3 regions of the Pseudomonas sp. NPDC087185 genome follow, and region 2 is predicted to be linked to each of the others. Evidence: predicted binding sites of a transcription regulator. Region 2 holds the regulator's gene; each other region holds the start of a gene.
What was found. Region 2 encodes sigma-54, which starts transcription at its own class of promoters, with help from an activator protein. Its sites were predicted from a motif close to ANTGGCATNNANNTTGCTNT; they were not measured.
Positions count from the first base shown of each region.

Region 1: nirB (nitrite reductase large subunit NirB) is a predicted target of sigma-54. The motif match lies at 3,592-3,611, and genes of this name have one in related genera.
Region 3: glnA (type I glutamate--ammonia ligase) is a predicted target of sigma-54. The motif match lies at 2,528-2,547, and genes of this name have one in related genera.

Region 1 is NZ_JBIUZK010000008.1:181,429-186,469, forward strand. Features, by position in the region: gene ACIPIJ_RS24670 (2-hydroxyacid dehydrogenase) at 1-487, shown strand, start outside; gene nirD (nitrite reductase small subunit NirD) at 553-915, opposite strand; gene nirB (nitrite reductase large subunit NirB) at 915-3,467, opposite strand; gene ACIPIJ_RS24685 (molybdopterin-dependent oxidoreductase) at 3,771-5,041, opposite strand, start outside.
Region 2 is NZ_JBIUZK010000001.1:771,565-776,605, reverse strand. Features, by position in the region: gene ACIPIJ_RS03785 (ZIP family metal transporter) at 1-378, shown strand, start outside; gene ACIPIJ_RS03780 (HPr family phosphocarrier protein) at 423-695, opposite strand; gene rapZ (RNase adapter RapZ) at 716-1,570, opposite strand; gene ptsN (PTS IIA-like nitrogen regulatory protein PtsN) at 1,573-2,037, opposite strand; gene hpf (ribosome hibernation-promoting factor, HPF/YfiA family) at 2,050-2,358, opposite strand; gene ACIPIJ_RS03760 (RNA polymerase factor sigma-54) at 2,438-3,931, opposite strand; gene lptB (LPS export ABC transporter ATP-binding protein) at 4,106-4,831, opposite strand; gene lptA (lipopolysaccharide transport periplasmic protein LptA) at 4,832-5,041, opposite strand, start outside.
Region 3 is NZ_JBIUZK010000005.1:257,532-262,572, forward strand. Features, by position in the region: gene glnL (nitrogen regulation protein NR(II)) at 1-437, opposite strand, end outside; gene glnA (type I glutamate--ammonia ligase) at 1,024-2,430, opposite strand; gene thiI (tRNA uracil 4-sulfurtransferase ThiI) at 2,922-4,376, shown strand; gene typA (translational GTPase TypA) at 4,503-5,041, shown strand, end outside.

The DNA of each region.
Region 1 (5,041 bases), on a different contig from region 2:
CGGCATGGGCCGGGTTGGGCGTGCGGTAGCCCAGCGGGCGGCGGCATTTGGCTGCCCGATCCGCTACACCGACCTGCAGGCACAGGCGGTGCCTTATGGGTTCGAGCCGGACCTGGCGCAGTTGGCCAAGGGCAGCGATGCGCTGATCCTCGCGGCGGCGGCGGACAAGGCTGAGGCCTTGGTCAACCGCGAGATCCTGCGGGCGCTGGGGCCTGAGGGTTACCTGATCAATATCGCCCGCGGCAAGCTGGTGGATGAACCGGCGTTGATCGCGGCGCTGCAGGCGGGCGAGATTGCCGGTGCGGCGCTGGATGTGTTTGCCGATGAGCCCCGTGTGCCCGAGGCGCTGTTCGAGCGCGAGGACGTGCTGCTGCAGCCGCACCGGGCCAGTGCCACGGTGCAGACCCGCACGCGCATGGGGGAGATGGTGGTGGCGAGCCTGTTGGATGTGTTTGCCGGGCGTGAACCGCCGGGGTTGGTCATCTAAGCTGGTTGTACCGGCCGCTTGGCGGGCAAGCCCGCGAAGCGGCCGGTACTGGCAACACAGTGAAATCAGGCCACCGCCACTTCCACAGCCCCGCCGTTCAACCGCACCGGCCACACCCGCAACCGCTGCCCGGCATCTTCCAGGCACTCGCCGCTGCGCAGGCTGAAGTGCTGCTTGTACAGCGGCGCCGCCACCACCAGTTGCCCCTGCAGGCTACCCACCAGGCCACGGCCGATGATGTTGGCCCCGGAGCGTGGGTCGCGGTTGTCCACCGCGTACAGCGGCTGTTCCTGGCCTGGCAGGTAGAACAGCGCCACCTGATCACCCTCCAGCCACACCACCACGCCAGAATCGGCGACCAGGTCTTCGGCCCGGCACACCGCTTGCCAGTTGGATTGCGTTGCCACAGCAGCATTGGACAGGTTCATCAGACAGCCTCCTCGACGGTTGGGATCAGGTGCAACGGTGCCACAGGGCGGCGCTGTTCGCGCTCGCGGACGAAGTGCACGTCCGGGTCGGCGCGCCGGTCGTTGACGAAGGTGCGGAAGCGCTTGAGTTTTTCCGGGTCGTTGAGGGCGTTGGCCCACTCGCATTCATACTGGTCGACCACATGCTGCATCTGCGCTTCCAGCTCGGCAGCCAGGCCCAGGCTGTCGTCGAGGATCACCTGCTTGAGGTAGTCCAGGCCGCCGTCCAGGCTCTCGCGCCACACCGACGTGCGCTGCAGCTTGTCGGCAGTGCGGATGTAGAACATCAGCACACGGTCGATCAGGCGCACCAGGGTTTCGTCGTCCAGGTCGGTGGCGAACAGCTCGGCATGCCGTGGGCGCATGCCGCCATTGCCACAGACGTACAGGTTCCAGCCCTTGTCGGTGGCGATCACGCCGATGTCCTTGCTCTGCGCCTCGGCGCATTCGCGGGTGCAGCCCGACACCGCGAACTTGAGCTTGTGCGGGCTGCGCAAGCCCTTGTAGCGGTCCTCCAGGCGCAGCGCCATGGCAACGCTGTCCTGCACACCGTAGCGGCACCAGGTGCTGCCCACGCACGACTTCACCGTACGAGTCGACTTGCCATAGGCGTGACCGGTCTCGAACCCGGCTTCGATCAGCTCACCCCAGATCAGCGGCAGCTCGTGCAACTGGGCGCCGAACAGGTCGATGCGCTGGCCGCCGGTGATCTTGGTGTAGAGGTCGTATTTTTTCGCCACCTGGCCGATCACGATCAGTTTGTCAGGGGTGATTTCACCGCCGGGGATGCGCGGCACCACCGAGTAGGTGCCGTTCTTCTGCATGTTGGCCATGAAGGTGTCGTTGGTGTCCTGCAGCGGCACCAGTGCCGGGTCCATGATCGGCTGGTTCCAGCACGAGGCAAGGATGTTGCCCACCGCCGGCTTGCAGATGTCGCAACCGACGTGGCCTTTGCCATGGCGTTCGAGCAGGTCGTTGAAGGTGCGGATGCCACCGACCCGCACCAGCCCGTAAAGCTCCTGGCGGGTGTAGGCGAAGTGCTCGCACAGGCTCTTGTCCACGGTCACGCCACGGGCGGTCAGTTCGTGCTCGAAGACCTGCTTGAGCAACGCCGCGCAGCCGCCGCAGCCGGTGGCCGCCTTGGTGCAGCCCTTGACTGCGGCAAGGTCGCCGCAACCGCTGTCGATGGCCGCGCACACCGCGCCCTTGCTGACGTTGTGGCACGAGCAGATGGTCGCACTGTCGGGCAGCGCATCGGCGCCCAGGGCCGGCGCGCCACCGCTTTGCGGCAGGATCAGCGCAGCCGGATCGGCCGGCAGGGCAATGCCGTTCTGGGCGTATTGCAGCAGGGTATCGTAGTAGCTGTTGTCGCCCACCAGCACCGCGCCGAGCACATGCTTGCCGCTGGCATCCACCACCAGGCGGCGGTAGGCCGCGTTGGCCTCGTCGATGAAGCGGTAGCTGCGCGAGCCCGGCGTGGCGCCATGGGCATCGCCGATGGAGCCGACATCGACGCCCAGCAGCTTGAGCTTGGTCGACATGTCGGCGCCGGTGAATGCCACGGCCGGCTCGCCCAGCAGCAGCGCCGCCAGGTTGCGCGCCATGCTGTAGCCCGGCGCGACCAGGCCGAACACGCTGCCGTTCCACGAGGCGCACTCACCGATGGCGAAGATGCGCGGGTCGCTGCTGCGGCAGTGGTTGTCGATCACCACGCCGCCGCGGGCGGCGATTTCCAGGCCGCTGGCACGGCCCAGGGCGTCCTGCGGGCGGATGCCGGCGGAGAACACGACCAGATCGGTTTCCAGGTGTTCACCGCCGTCGAAGTTCATGCGGTAGCGGTAGGCTTCGCCAGCACTGATCGACTGGGTGGCACGTGACAGGTGCACGCCGACGCCCAGGGCTTCGATCTGCGCCTTGAGCGCCGCACCGCCCTCGCCGTCCAGCTGCACCGGCATCAGCCGTGGGGCGAACTCCACCACGTGTGCTTCAAGGCCCAGGGACTTGAGCGCGTTGGCCGCTTCCAGGCCCAGCAAGCCGCCGCCGACCACTACACCACGCGTGGCATCGGCGGCAGCGGCGCGGATCGCGTCAAGGTCGTCGAGGGTGCGGTAGACCAGGCGTGCATTGCCGCTGGAGCCTTCGATCGGCGGCACGAAGGGGTAGGAACCGGTGGCCAGGATCAGCTGGTCGTAGCCGTAGCGGCCTTCGGCGGTGACCACTTCGCAGCGCGCGCGGTCGATCTCCAGCACCGCTTCACCCAGGTGCAGGTGCACGCCGTTGTCGTCATAGAAACCTTGCTCGCACAGGGCCAGGGTTTCGGCACAGCTGCCGCCGAAGTACTCCGACAGGTGCACGCGGTCGTAGGCGCGCTGGCGCTCTTCGCCGAACACATGCAGCTCGAACCGCGCCAGCGCGCCGCGTTCGACCAGTTGCTCGACGCAATGGTGGCCGACCATGCCGTTGCCGACGATGACCAGTCGCTCTCGTTGCCCGCCGCTCGCTGTTGCCTTCATAAGCCGATCCTCGATCAAAAAAAAAGCGCCTGGAGCCGAAGCTCCAGGCGCCTTTGCCTGTATTCATCACGGTGTGCCCCTGGGTTGATCGCCGTTGATCAGTGGGGCTTGTTGTGTGGGAGATAAAGCAGGGACTGTGCCAGTTATGTTGCCTGTACCGGCCCCATCGCCGGCAAGCCTGCGCCTACAAGGGCTGCGCTGTTCTCAGGCCCTGTGCTGCACCTGTGGGCGCCGGCTTGCCGGCGAGGGGGCCAGCCCAGACCATGCACTTTCAAGGTGCAACGCTCCCCATGCTGGAGCATTTCAGTACACATCCCGCCGGTATCGCCTGGCCTTGCTCAGGGCTTCCATGTAAGCATCGGCATCCACGCCTCCGTGCTCGGCAATAATCTCGCGCAGCGCTGCATCCACATCCTTGGCCATGCGCTGGGCATCACCACAAACATAGAAGTACGCCCCCGCCTCCAGCCATTGCCACACCTGTGCCCCCTGCTCACGCAGGCGCTGCTGCACATAGATCTTTTCGGCCTGGTCACGGGAAAACGCCGTGTCCAACTTCAAGTGACCACTCGCCTGCCAGGCCTCAAGCTGCGCCTGGTAATAGAAGTCGGTTGCGGCGTACTGCTCGCCAAAGAACAGCCAGTTGGCTCCCTTGGCGCCACGCACCTCACGCTCTTCGAGGAAGGCGCGAAAGGGCGCGATGCCGGTACCGGGGCCGACCATGATCACCGCCACATTGTCGTCTTCAGGCAGGCGGAAGTGCTTCGACACCTGCGGGAAGATCGCCACTTTTACCGCCTGCCCACGGTCGGCCAGGAAGCTCGAACAGACGCCTTTGCGCGCGCCATAACGCACGGTCGAAACGGTCAGATGAACCTGCCCAGGGTGCGCCAGCGGGCTGGAACTGATCGAGTAGAGCCGTGGTTGCAAGGGTTTGAGCAGGTCGAGCCAGGTGGCCAGCGGCAGGTCCTGGGGAAACGCACGCAGCACGTCGACCAACTGCCGGCCCCACAGCCAGTCCTGCAACTCGGCTTTGCACTCGGGCTGCAACAGGCGCTGCAGGTCGGCGGCTTGCTGGCTGAAGACCTGCAGTTGCTGCGCGGTGACCTTGGCGATTTCCAGGTGCGACTCCAGCGCCGCAGCCAGGGGCATGGCCGGCTGGCCTTTGATCTGGACCGTGGCATGGCCCTCGAGCCGCATCGCCGCCAACAGCTCCTCGACCAGCGCCGGGCAGTTGCGCGGCCACACCCCCAAGGCGTCACCGGCGGCATAGGTGAAACCACTGTCGGCGAGGTCGAACACCAGCTGGCGGGTTTCCTTGCCGGCGCCCGGGCCATTGAGCAGGCGGTTTTCCAGTAAGCTGGCCGACCACGGCTGTTGCTTGCTGTAGGTGGCAATCGGTTCACTGGCCGGCAGCGACAGCGCAGCGCTACCCAGCTCGGGCAGCAGCGCAGCGAGCCAGCTGGCAAAGGCGTCATCGAAGTCAGGCTCGCAATCGACCCGCGGCAGCAGGCGCCGCCCACCCAGTTCGGCCAGGCGCTGGTCGAGCTTGCGGCCAAACCCGCAGAACTGGT
Region 2 (5,041 bases):
GCCATCGGCGTGTCGGCGGGCGGTGGCATGGCCGATGCTGACAGCCTGGCCATGGGCATTGCCTTGCAGGACGTACCTGAAGGGTTGGTCATTGCCTTAGTGCTGGCAGGGGCGGGGATGCCGCGGTTCAAGGCGTTTCTGATCGGTGCGGCATCGGGGCTGGTGGAGCCGCTGGCGGCAGTGATCTGTGCCTGGCTGGTGAATGTCGCCGAATTGCTGCTACCGCTGGGCCTGGCCTGCGCGGCAGGGGCGATGTTGCTGGTGGTGACTCAGGAAATCATCCCCGAGTCGCGCAGCAATGGGCATCACCGCTTGGCCAGCCTGGGGCTGTGCGTCGGCTTCTGCCTGATGATGGTGATGGATACGGCGATGTCGTGAACGCCCTGGGGTAGGGGTCGCATTGTTGTGTTGCTTGGAAGGGCTTACTCGCCTTCGTCGAAATAGTTGTTGATCAAGGCCACCAGTGCATCCAGCGCATCGCTGTCCTGCTCTCCCTCGGTGAGCAGGTGCACCTGGGTGCCTTTGCCTGCTGCCAGCATCATCACCGCCATGATGCTCTTGCCGTCCACCAGCTTGTCTGGTGCGCGGCCCACCCGCACCTGGCAGGGGAAGCGCCCGGCCACGCCGACGAATTTGGCGGCCGCCCGGGCATGCAGGCCCAGCTTATTGATGATGGTGATTTCGCGGGCGGGCATCGGGGCGTGGATCCTGTGGGCTAGAGGTCGCGGTGGCGGACCTGGACGTTTTTCAGTGACTGTTGCAGCAATTGGCCAAGGCGCTCGGTGATGTACACCGAACGGTGGTGACCACCGGTGCAGCCAATGGCGATGGTGACGTAGGCACGGTTGCTGGCAGCGAAGCGTGGCAGCCATTTCAGCAGGTAGCTGGAAATGTCGGTGAACATCTCTTCGACATCCGATTGCGCTGCCAGGTAATCGATGACCGGCTGTTCGAGGCCGGAATGCTCACGCAGCTCAGGCTTCCAGTAAGGATTAGGCAGGCAGCGCACGTCGAACACCAGGTCGGCATCGACCGGCATGCCGCGCTTGAAGCCGAACGATTCGACCAAAAATGCGGTGCCAGGTTCAGGCTGGTTGAGCAAGCGCAGCTTGATCGAGTCGCGTAACTGATAGAGGTTGAGGTTGGTGGTGTCGATCTTCAGGTCGGCGAGGTCGGCGATCGGGCCGAGCAGCTCGCTCTCCACGCGGATGGCTTCGGCCAGCGAGCGGTCGGCGTTGGTCAGCGGGTGGCGACGACGGGTCTCCGAGAAACGCTTGAGCAGCGTGTCTTCGTCAGCGTCGAGAAACAGCACATCACACTGGATATGGCGGCCACGTGCTTCCGCGAGCAGGTCGGGGAAGCGCGACAAGTGGCTAGGAAGGTTGCGCGCATCGATGGACACCGCCACCTTCGGTTGCTGCAACTCGGTATTGATCAGCGCGTTTTCCGCCAGTTGTGGCAGCAACCCGGCGGGCAGGTTATCGATGCAGTAGTAGCCGTTGTCTTCCAGTACATCGAGGGCGGTACTTTTGCCGGAGCCGGACCGGCCGCTGACGATGATCAGGCGCATGTTCAGTGCTCGTTCTGTACGTCCAGGACAACCTGGTACAGGGCCTCGCTGCTGGCGGCGCCACGCAGCCGATCGCGAACCTCCTTGCGATCGAGCATGCTGGCAATTTGGCGCAGCAATTCGAGATGGGCGTCGGTGGCGGCCTCTGGCACCAGCAGGACGAACAGCAGGTCGACCGGCGCGCCATCGATGGCGTCATAGTCGATCGGGGCGTCCAGGTGCAGGAGGGCGCTGACAGGTGCAGTACATCCTTCGATCCGGCAATGGGGAATGGCAATGCCATTGCCGAAACCGGTGGAGCCGAGCTTTTCACGAGCGATCAGCTTTTCGAAGACGTCTTGCATCGCAAGCTCAGGTACTTGCTCGGCAATGAGGTTGGCGACCTTTTCGAGGGCGCGCTTCTTACTGCCGCCCGGCACGTTCACCAAGGAACGGCCGGGGGTCAGGATGGTTTCAAGTCGGATCATGGATGAGGGGGATCAGCGGGCTGCTGCACCTTGCAGCAGACTTTGCTGTTTTTCCTTGTGTTTTTTCAGTTGGCGGTCGAGCTTGTCGGCCAAGGCGTCGATCGCTGCATACATGTCTTCGTGTTCGGCGTTGGCAACCACTTCTCCGCCAGGAATCTGCACGGTCGCTTCGACCTTCTGCTGCAGCTTCTCGACTTTCATGATGACCTGCACGTTGGTGATCTTGTCGAAGTGACTCTCCACGCGGGCCAGCTTTTCAAGCACATAATCGCGCAGCGGTTGGGTGACTTCTACATGCTGTCCACTGATATTGACTTGCATACAGCTTCTCCTTTGTTGCCCGTGCATAAAGAGGCAGGTCTTGCACCTGCCCCACAAACGCTGTGGCACATCTCAGGCGCTACATCAGTCGCTTGCGCTCGCTCGACGGTGCGATGCCGAGGGACTCGCGGTACTTGGCGACGGTGCGACGGGCTACCTGGATGCCTTGTGCCTCCAGTAAACCAGCGATCTTGCTGTCACTCAATGGCTTTTTCTGATTTTCCGCCGCAACCAGTTTCTTGATGATCGCGCGGATCGCCGTGGACGAGCATTCTCCGCCTTCGGCGGTGCTGACGTGGCTCGAGAAAAAGTATTTCAGTTCGTAGATGCCGCGGGGCGTGTGCATGAATTTCTGCGTGGTCACCCGCGAAATGGTCGACTCGTGCATGCCCACCGCCTCGGCGATGTCGTGCAGCACCAGGGGTTTCATCGCCTCGTCACCGTGGTCGAGGAAGCCGCGCTGATGCTCGACGATTTGCGTGGCCACCTTCATCAGGGTTTCGTTGCGGCTTTGCAGGCTCTTGATGAACCAGCGCGCTTCCTGCAGCTGGTTGCGCATGAAGGTGTTGTCGGCGCTGGTATCGGCGCGACGGACGAAGCCTGCGTACTGCGGGTTGACCCGTAGGCGCGGGATCGCTTCCTGGTTGAGCTCGACCAGCCAGCGCTCGCTGTCCTTGCGCACGATGACGTCTGGCACTACGTATTCAGGCTCGCTGGACTCGATCTGCGAGCCCGGGCGGGGGTTGAGGCTCTGTACCAGTTCGATGACCTGGCGCAGTTCGTCTTCCTTGAGCTTCATGCGGCGCATCAGCTGGCTGTAGTCGCGCCCACCCAGCAGGTCGATGAAGTCGCTGACCAGGCGCTTGGCCTCGGCCATCCAGGGGGTGCTGGCCGGCAGCTGGCGCAGCTGCAGCATCAGGCATTCGCCCAGGTTGCGCGCGGCAATGCCGGCCGGCTCGAACTGCTGGATGCGGTGCAGCACCGCTTCGACTTCGTCGAGCTCGATATCCAGCTCCGGGTCAAAGCCTGCGCAGATTTCTTCGAGGGTATCTTCCAGGTAGCCCTGGCCGTTGATGCTGTCGATCAGGGTGACGGCGATCAGGCGGTCGGTATCGGACATCGGCGCCAGGTTCAGCTGCCACAGCAGGTGGCTTTGCAGGCTCTCACCGGCCGATGTGCGGGTGGTGAAGTCCCACTCGTCGTCATCATTGCTCGGCAGGCTGCTGGCGCTGGTCTGGTAGATGTCTTCCCAGGCCGTGTCGACCGGAAGCTCATTGGGAATTCGCTCGCTCCACTCACCGTCTTCCAGGTTATCAGCACTGGCGGTGCTTTCCTGGAAGCTGTTGTCCTGCACTTCGGCGGCCGGCTTGTTCTCGGCGTTGTCCGCCATCGGGTCGCTGTTGTCGAAGTCGTCGCCGTCTTCCTGACGTTCGAGCATCGGATTGGACTCCAGCGCTTCCTGGATTTCCTGCTGAAGGTCCAGGGTGGAGAGCTGAAGTAGGCGGATGGCCTGTTGCAACTGAGGGGTCATCGTCAGTTGCTGGCCCATTTTTAGGACGAGCGATGGTTTCATGGCTGGGGCTTAATACCTTGTTCGCCGGCGCGCATGCGCCATCCACTACACGAGGGCGCCGGAGCGCCAAATTCAAGCAAGTTTTATGCCTTAAATTGTAGCGTTTGCCTAGAGCGCTGTAACAACTTAAGCCCCTTCAAGGCGGCAAAACAGTGCTCCAGGCACGTCCCAGGATCAGAGTCGGAACTCGTGGCCCAGGTAAACTTCCTTGACCAACTCATTGGCCAGGATGGTCTGTGCATCGCCTTCGGCGATCAGCTGGCCATCGTTGACGATGTAGGCGGTTTCGCAGATATCCAAGGTCTCGCGGACGTTGTGGTCGGTGATCAGTACACCGATGCCCTTGGCCTTGAGGTGGTGGATGATCTGCTTGATGTCGCCGACCGAAATCGGGTCGACACCGGCAAAGGGTTCGTCCAGCAGGATGAACTTCGGTGCGGTTGCCAAGGCACGCGCGATCTCGACGCGGCGGCGCTCGCCACCGGACAGGCTCATGCCGAGGTTGTCGCGGATGTGGCTGATGTGGAATTCCTGCAGCAGGCTTTCCAGTTCCTTGCGACGGCCTTCACGGTCGAGTTCCTTGCGGGTCTCGAGGATGGCCATGATGTTGTCGGCCACCGACAGCTTGCGGAAGATCGAGGCTTCCTGCGGCAGGTAGCCGATACCGGCGCGTGCACGGCCGTGCATGGGCTGGTGGCTGACATCGAGGTTGTCGATGCGCACGCGGCCCTGGTCAGCCTGGACCAGCCCGACGATCATGTAGAAGCAGGTGGTCTTGCCGGCGCCGTTGGGGCCAAGCAGGCCGACGATCTGGCCGCTGTCGATCGACAGGCTGACGTCACGCACGACCTGCCGCCCTTTGTAGCTCTTGGCCAGGTGCTGGGCTTTGAGGGTTGCCATTTACTCGGCCTTCTTCTTCGGCTGGATCACCATGTCGATGCGCTGACGCGGTGCGGTGACGTTGCCGCCACGACCGGCGGTCGCTACCTGGGACTTGGTGTTGTAGACGATCTTCTCGCCTTCGGTGGTGTTGCCTTCGTTCTCGACCTTGGCACGGTCAGTGAGGATCACCGTGTCTTTCTGCGCCTGGTACTGGATGGTCACGGCCCA
Region 3 (5,041 bases), on a different contig from region 2:
TTCTTGATTTCGTGGGCCAAGCCGCGCACCAGCATCTTGGTGGTTTCCTGCTTGCTCAACTGGGCTTCTTCCTTGGTGATGCGCAGCAGGCGGTCACGCGGGTGCACCTCCAGCAGCAGCAAGGTGTTGCCCTGGTGCAGGATCGGTGTCACGGCGTAGTCGACGGTGATGGCCTGCCCGGTCAGCGAAGTCAGTTGCGCTTCGCGCTTGGTGAACGGGTGCGCCTGTTCGACGGCCTGACGCAGCGAGTTGAGCGCCTCGGTCGACTCGGTAAACAGCTCACTGATGAACTGCCCGTGGCTGCGCTGCCCGCTGACGGCCAGCAGCATCTCCGCAGCCGGGTTCATGTAGTCCAGGCGCAGCTCGGCGTTGAGCAGGAGCGTGGCCGTGGTCAGGTTGTCCAGAAGCAGACGGTGCTGTGCATCGCTGATGGTCATAAGGCGTCGTTGACCTCTTTTGGCGCTTGCCGGGCATGGCGGTGAGCATGGCCGGCGCGCAGTGTATCCGCTGATGCCAGTCTCTCTTCACTTAGAAAATGCAAGAAACAAACCAAGGCTCCGAAAAGAAGCGGGATTGCTTCAGAAAGACCTGAATTTGCGCTTATTCGGACCAGAATGTTCTGGTTTACCGTTTCACGTGACCTGTTTTGGGGTGCATAGCGACCCGTCGCATGCTGCCATGCACCAATATAGAGCATCGATGCGCTTAGCGATTGACGCACAGTTGCGGGTGGCGCGGACCAATGCCTGATGGCGTGACAGCTGGCAAGGTCGAGGTGCTGGTCAATGCTATCCAGTAATGGAAGAAACTCAGGATGCAAAGGTGCGGGTGCGTGGCAGCCGAGCAGGCCGAGTGCGATTGGCCTAGGGGCATGGTGATCTCCTTGTGCATGGAGACCTGATTGTGGACAGCCGGGCAATTCCCGCTTGTAGGGCGCGCCCGATCTGGGTGAATGAAAAACAAAAACGGCCTTCAGAAGAAGGCCGTTTGCGGTGACTTGATCGACGCCAGGCGTCGATCAGATCAGCAGCTGTAGTACAGCTCGTATTCCAGCGGGTGCACGAAGGTGCGGACCTTGATTTCTTCTTCCGATTTCAGCTCGATGAAGGCATCGATGAAGTCGTCGGAGAACACGCCGCCCTTGGTCAGGAACGCACGGCCTTTATCCAGCTCTTCCAGGGCTTCTTTCAGGCTGCCGCAGACTTGCGGGATGTCTTTAGCCTCTTCAGGCGGCAGATCGTACAGGTTCTTGTCGGCAGCATCGCCTGGGTGAATCTTGTTCTGGATGCCGTCCAGGCCAGCCATCAGCAGGGCCGCGAAGGCCAGGTACGGGTTGGCCGATGGGTCCGGGAAGCGCGCTTCGATACGGCGGGCTTTCGGGCTGCCAACGTAAGGAATGCGGATCGAGGCGGAACGGTTGCGCGCCGAGTAGGCCAGCATTACCGGTGCTTCGAAGCCTGGGACCAGACGCTTGTAGGAGTTGGTCGACGGGTTGGTGAAGCCGTTCAGGGCCTTACCGTGCTTGATGATGCCGCCGATGAAGTACAGGGCGGTGTCGGACAGGCCGGCATAGCCTTCGCCCGAGAAGGTGTTCTTGCCTTCTTTCCAGATCGACATGTGCACGTGCATGCCCGAGCCGTTGTCGCCGTACAGTGGCTTCGGCATGAAGGTAGCGGTACGGCCGTAAGCGTCGGCAACGTTGTGCACGACGTATTTCAGGGCCTGTACTTCGTCAGCTTTCTTCACCAGGGTGTTGAACTTGACGCCGATTTCGTTCTGGCCGGCAGTCGCCACTTCGTGGTGGTGAACTTCGACGATCTGGCCCATTTCTTCCAGTGCGTTGCACATGGCAGTACGGATTTCGTGGTCGTGGTCGAACGGCGGAACCGGGAAGTAGCCGCCTTTCACGCCTGGACGGTGGCCTTTGTTGCCGCCTTCCACGTCTGCGCCAGTCATCCACGAGCCCTGCTCGGAGAAGATCTTGAACATCGAGCCGGAGATGTCCGACTGGAACTTCACTTCGTCGAAGATGAAGAACTCAGGCTCTGGGCCGGCGAATACGGTGTCACCGATGCCGGTGCTCTTCAGGTACTCTTCGGCGCGCTTGGCGATTGCACGTGGGTCGCGATCGTAGCCCTGCATGCTCGACGGGTCGACGATGTCGCAGGTGATGATCAGGGTCGGTTCTTCGGTGAACGGGTCCAGTACGGCAGTGTCGTCGACCGGCATCAGGATCATGTCGGAAGCTTCGATGCCTTTCCAGCCTGCGATGGAGGAACCGTCGAACATTTTGCCGACTTCGAAGAAGTCTTCGTCCAGGCCATCACGCGCTGGCATGGTCACGTGATGCTGAATGCCCTTGGTGTCCGTGAAACGCAGATCAATCCACTTGACGTCATGATCTTTGATGAGTTGAACCGACTTCGACATGTTGTCCTCCGGAGGGTCTAGAGCGCGGTGGGCCGCTGCCCTGTAAAAAGGGTGTTGCCGGGCGCGGATAGTCGGCCAAGCTTACCTGCCTCACAAGGGAGCAAATTGCATGCCAGTGCCCGAAAATGGCGAGGCCGGGATAAAAGGGGGCGTTTGCGGGCATTTGCTGCGTCGGTGACGGGCAAAAGCGCACCTTTAGGAGGCAGAAATGGAGTGCAGGGCACCAAATGAGTGCACAGCTTTAAAGGCGTGCTTTTTTTGAGGGCCTCATGGCGGATAGCGCCGTTCCTGCAAGGAGTGCGCGACGCCGAAAAGGTCTGCGGCCCGTGCAGAGGCGGTTTTATCCGCCATGAGGCCGGCACAGGGGCCGCAAATCCCGCCTCCTGCATTTATCTCAAACCGCCTGATCAAAAGTTGGTCAAATCCTGAGCAATTTCCGCTATAATTCGCGCCCCTCATTTTCGGCAGGCCCTGCGCGCGCTGTTAAACCAATGAAACTTATCGTCAAAGTCTTCCCAGAGATCACCATCAAGAGCCGGCCGGTGCGCAAGCGCTTCATCCGCCAGCTCAGCAAGAACATCCGCAACGTGCTCAAGGACCTCGATCCTGAGCTCGCGGTCGATGGTGTCTGGGACAATCTCGAAGTGGTCACCCGCGTCGAGGACGAGAAGGTCCAGCGCGAGATGATCGAGCGCCTGTCCTGCACGCCGGGTATCACCCACTTCCTGCAGGTCGAGGAATACCCGCTGGGCGACTTCGACGATATCGTCGCCAAGTGCAAGCAGCACTTCGGCCACCTGCTGGCCGGCAAGCACTTCGCCGTGCGCTGCAAGCGCGGCGGCCACCATGACTTCACCTCGATGGATGTCGACCGCTACGTCGGTAGCCAGTTGCGCCAGCAGTGCGGCGCGGCCGGCATCGAGCTGAAGAAGCCGGAAGTGCTGGTGCGCATCGAAATCCGCAACCAGCGCCTGTACGTGATCCACAACCAGCACCAGGGCATCGGCGGCTACCCGCTGGGCGCCCTGGAGCAGACCCTGGTATTGATGTCCGGTGGCTTCGACTCCACCGTGGCGGCCTACCAGATGATGCGCCGTGGCCTGATGACCCACTTCTGCTTCTTCAACCTCGGCGGCCGTGCCCACGAACTGGGCGTGATGGAAGTGGCCCACTTCCTGTGGAAAAAGTACGGCAGCAGCCAGCGCGTGCTGTTCATCAGCGTGCCGTTCGAAGAAGTGGTCGGCGAGATCCTCAACAAGGTCGACAACAGCTACATGGGCGTGACCCTCAAGCGCATGATGCTGCGCGGCGCGGCGCATATGGCCGACCGTCTGCAAATCGACGCGCTGGTGACCGGCGAGGCGATCTCTCAGGTATCGAGCCAGACGCTGCCGAACCTGTCGATCATCGATTCGGCCACCGACAAGCTGGTGCTGCGCCCATTGCTGGCGAGCCACAAGCAGGACATCATTGACCAGGCCAACGAAATCGGCACCGCCGACTTCGCCAAGCACATGCCTGAGTATTGCGGTGTGATCTCGGTAAACCCGACCACTCACGCCAAGCGTCACCGCATGGAGCATGAAGAGAAGCAATTCGACATGGCCGTGCTGGAGCGCGCCCTCGAACGCGCCAAGTTCATCTCGATCGACCACGTGATCGACGAGCTGGGCAAGGACATCGAGGTTGAAGAAGTCAGCGAAGCGCTGCCAGGCCAGATCGTCATCGACATCCGTCACCCCGACGCCCAGGAAGACGAGCCATTGGAGCTCGAAGGCATCGAAGTCCAGGTGATGCCGTTCTACGCGATCAACAGCAAGTTCAAGCAGCTGGATGAAAGCCGCCAGTACTTGCTCTATTGCGACAAGGGTGTGATGAGCCGTTTGCACGCACACCACCTGCTCAGTGAGGGACATGCCAATGTGCGTGTTTATCGTCCGACATAAGACGCCAGGGCTGTATGGCGGCAGCATCCGCCATCGCCCTCCCGACCGCCGGGCCCGCTGAGCCTTTTAACTTCATATTGGCCGCCTAGACTGGCGGCAACCGAATCCTCTGATCGAGATACAGTTGTGATCGAAAATCTGCGTAACATCGCCATCATCGCCCACGTTGACCATGGTAAAACCACCCTGGTCGACAAACTCCTGCGCCAGTCCGGCACCCTGGAGCGTAACGAGCTCAACGACGAGCGCGTCATGGACTCCAACGACCAGGAAAAAGAGCGCGGCATTACCATTCTGGCGAAAAACACCGCCATCAACTGGAACGGCTACCACATCAACATCGTCGACACCCCCGGCCACGCCGACTTCGGTGGCGAGGTTGAGCGTGTAATGTCGATGGTCGACTCCGTGCTGCTGCTGGTCGACGCCCAAGACGGCCCGATGCCGCAAACCCGCTTCGTGACCAAAAAGGCTTTCGAAGCTGGCCTGAAGCCGATCGTCGTGATCAACAAGGTCGACCGTCCGGGCGCGCGTCCTGACTGGGTTCTGGACCAGATCTTCGACCTGTTCGACAACCTCGGCGCCACCGACGAACAGCTGGACTTCAAAGTCGTCTACGCCTCGGCCCTGAACGGCATTGCCGGCCTGGACCACACCGAAATGGG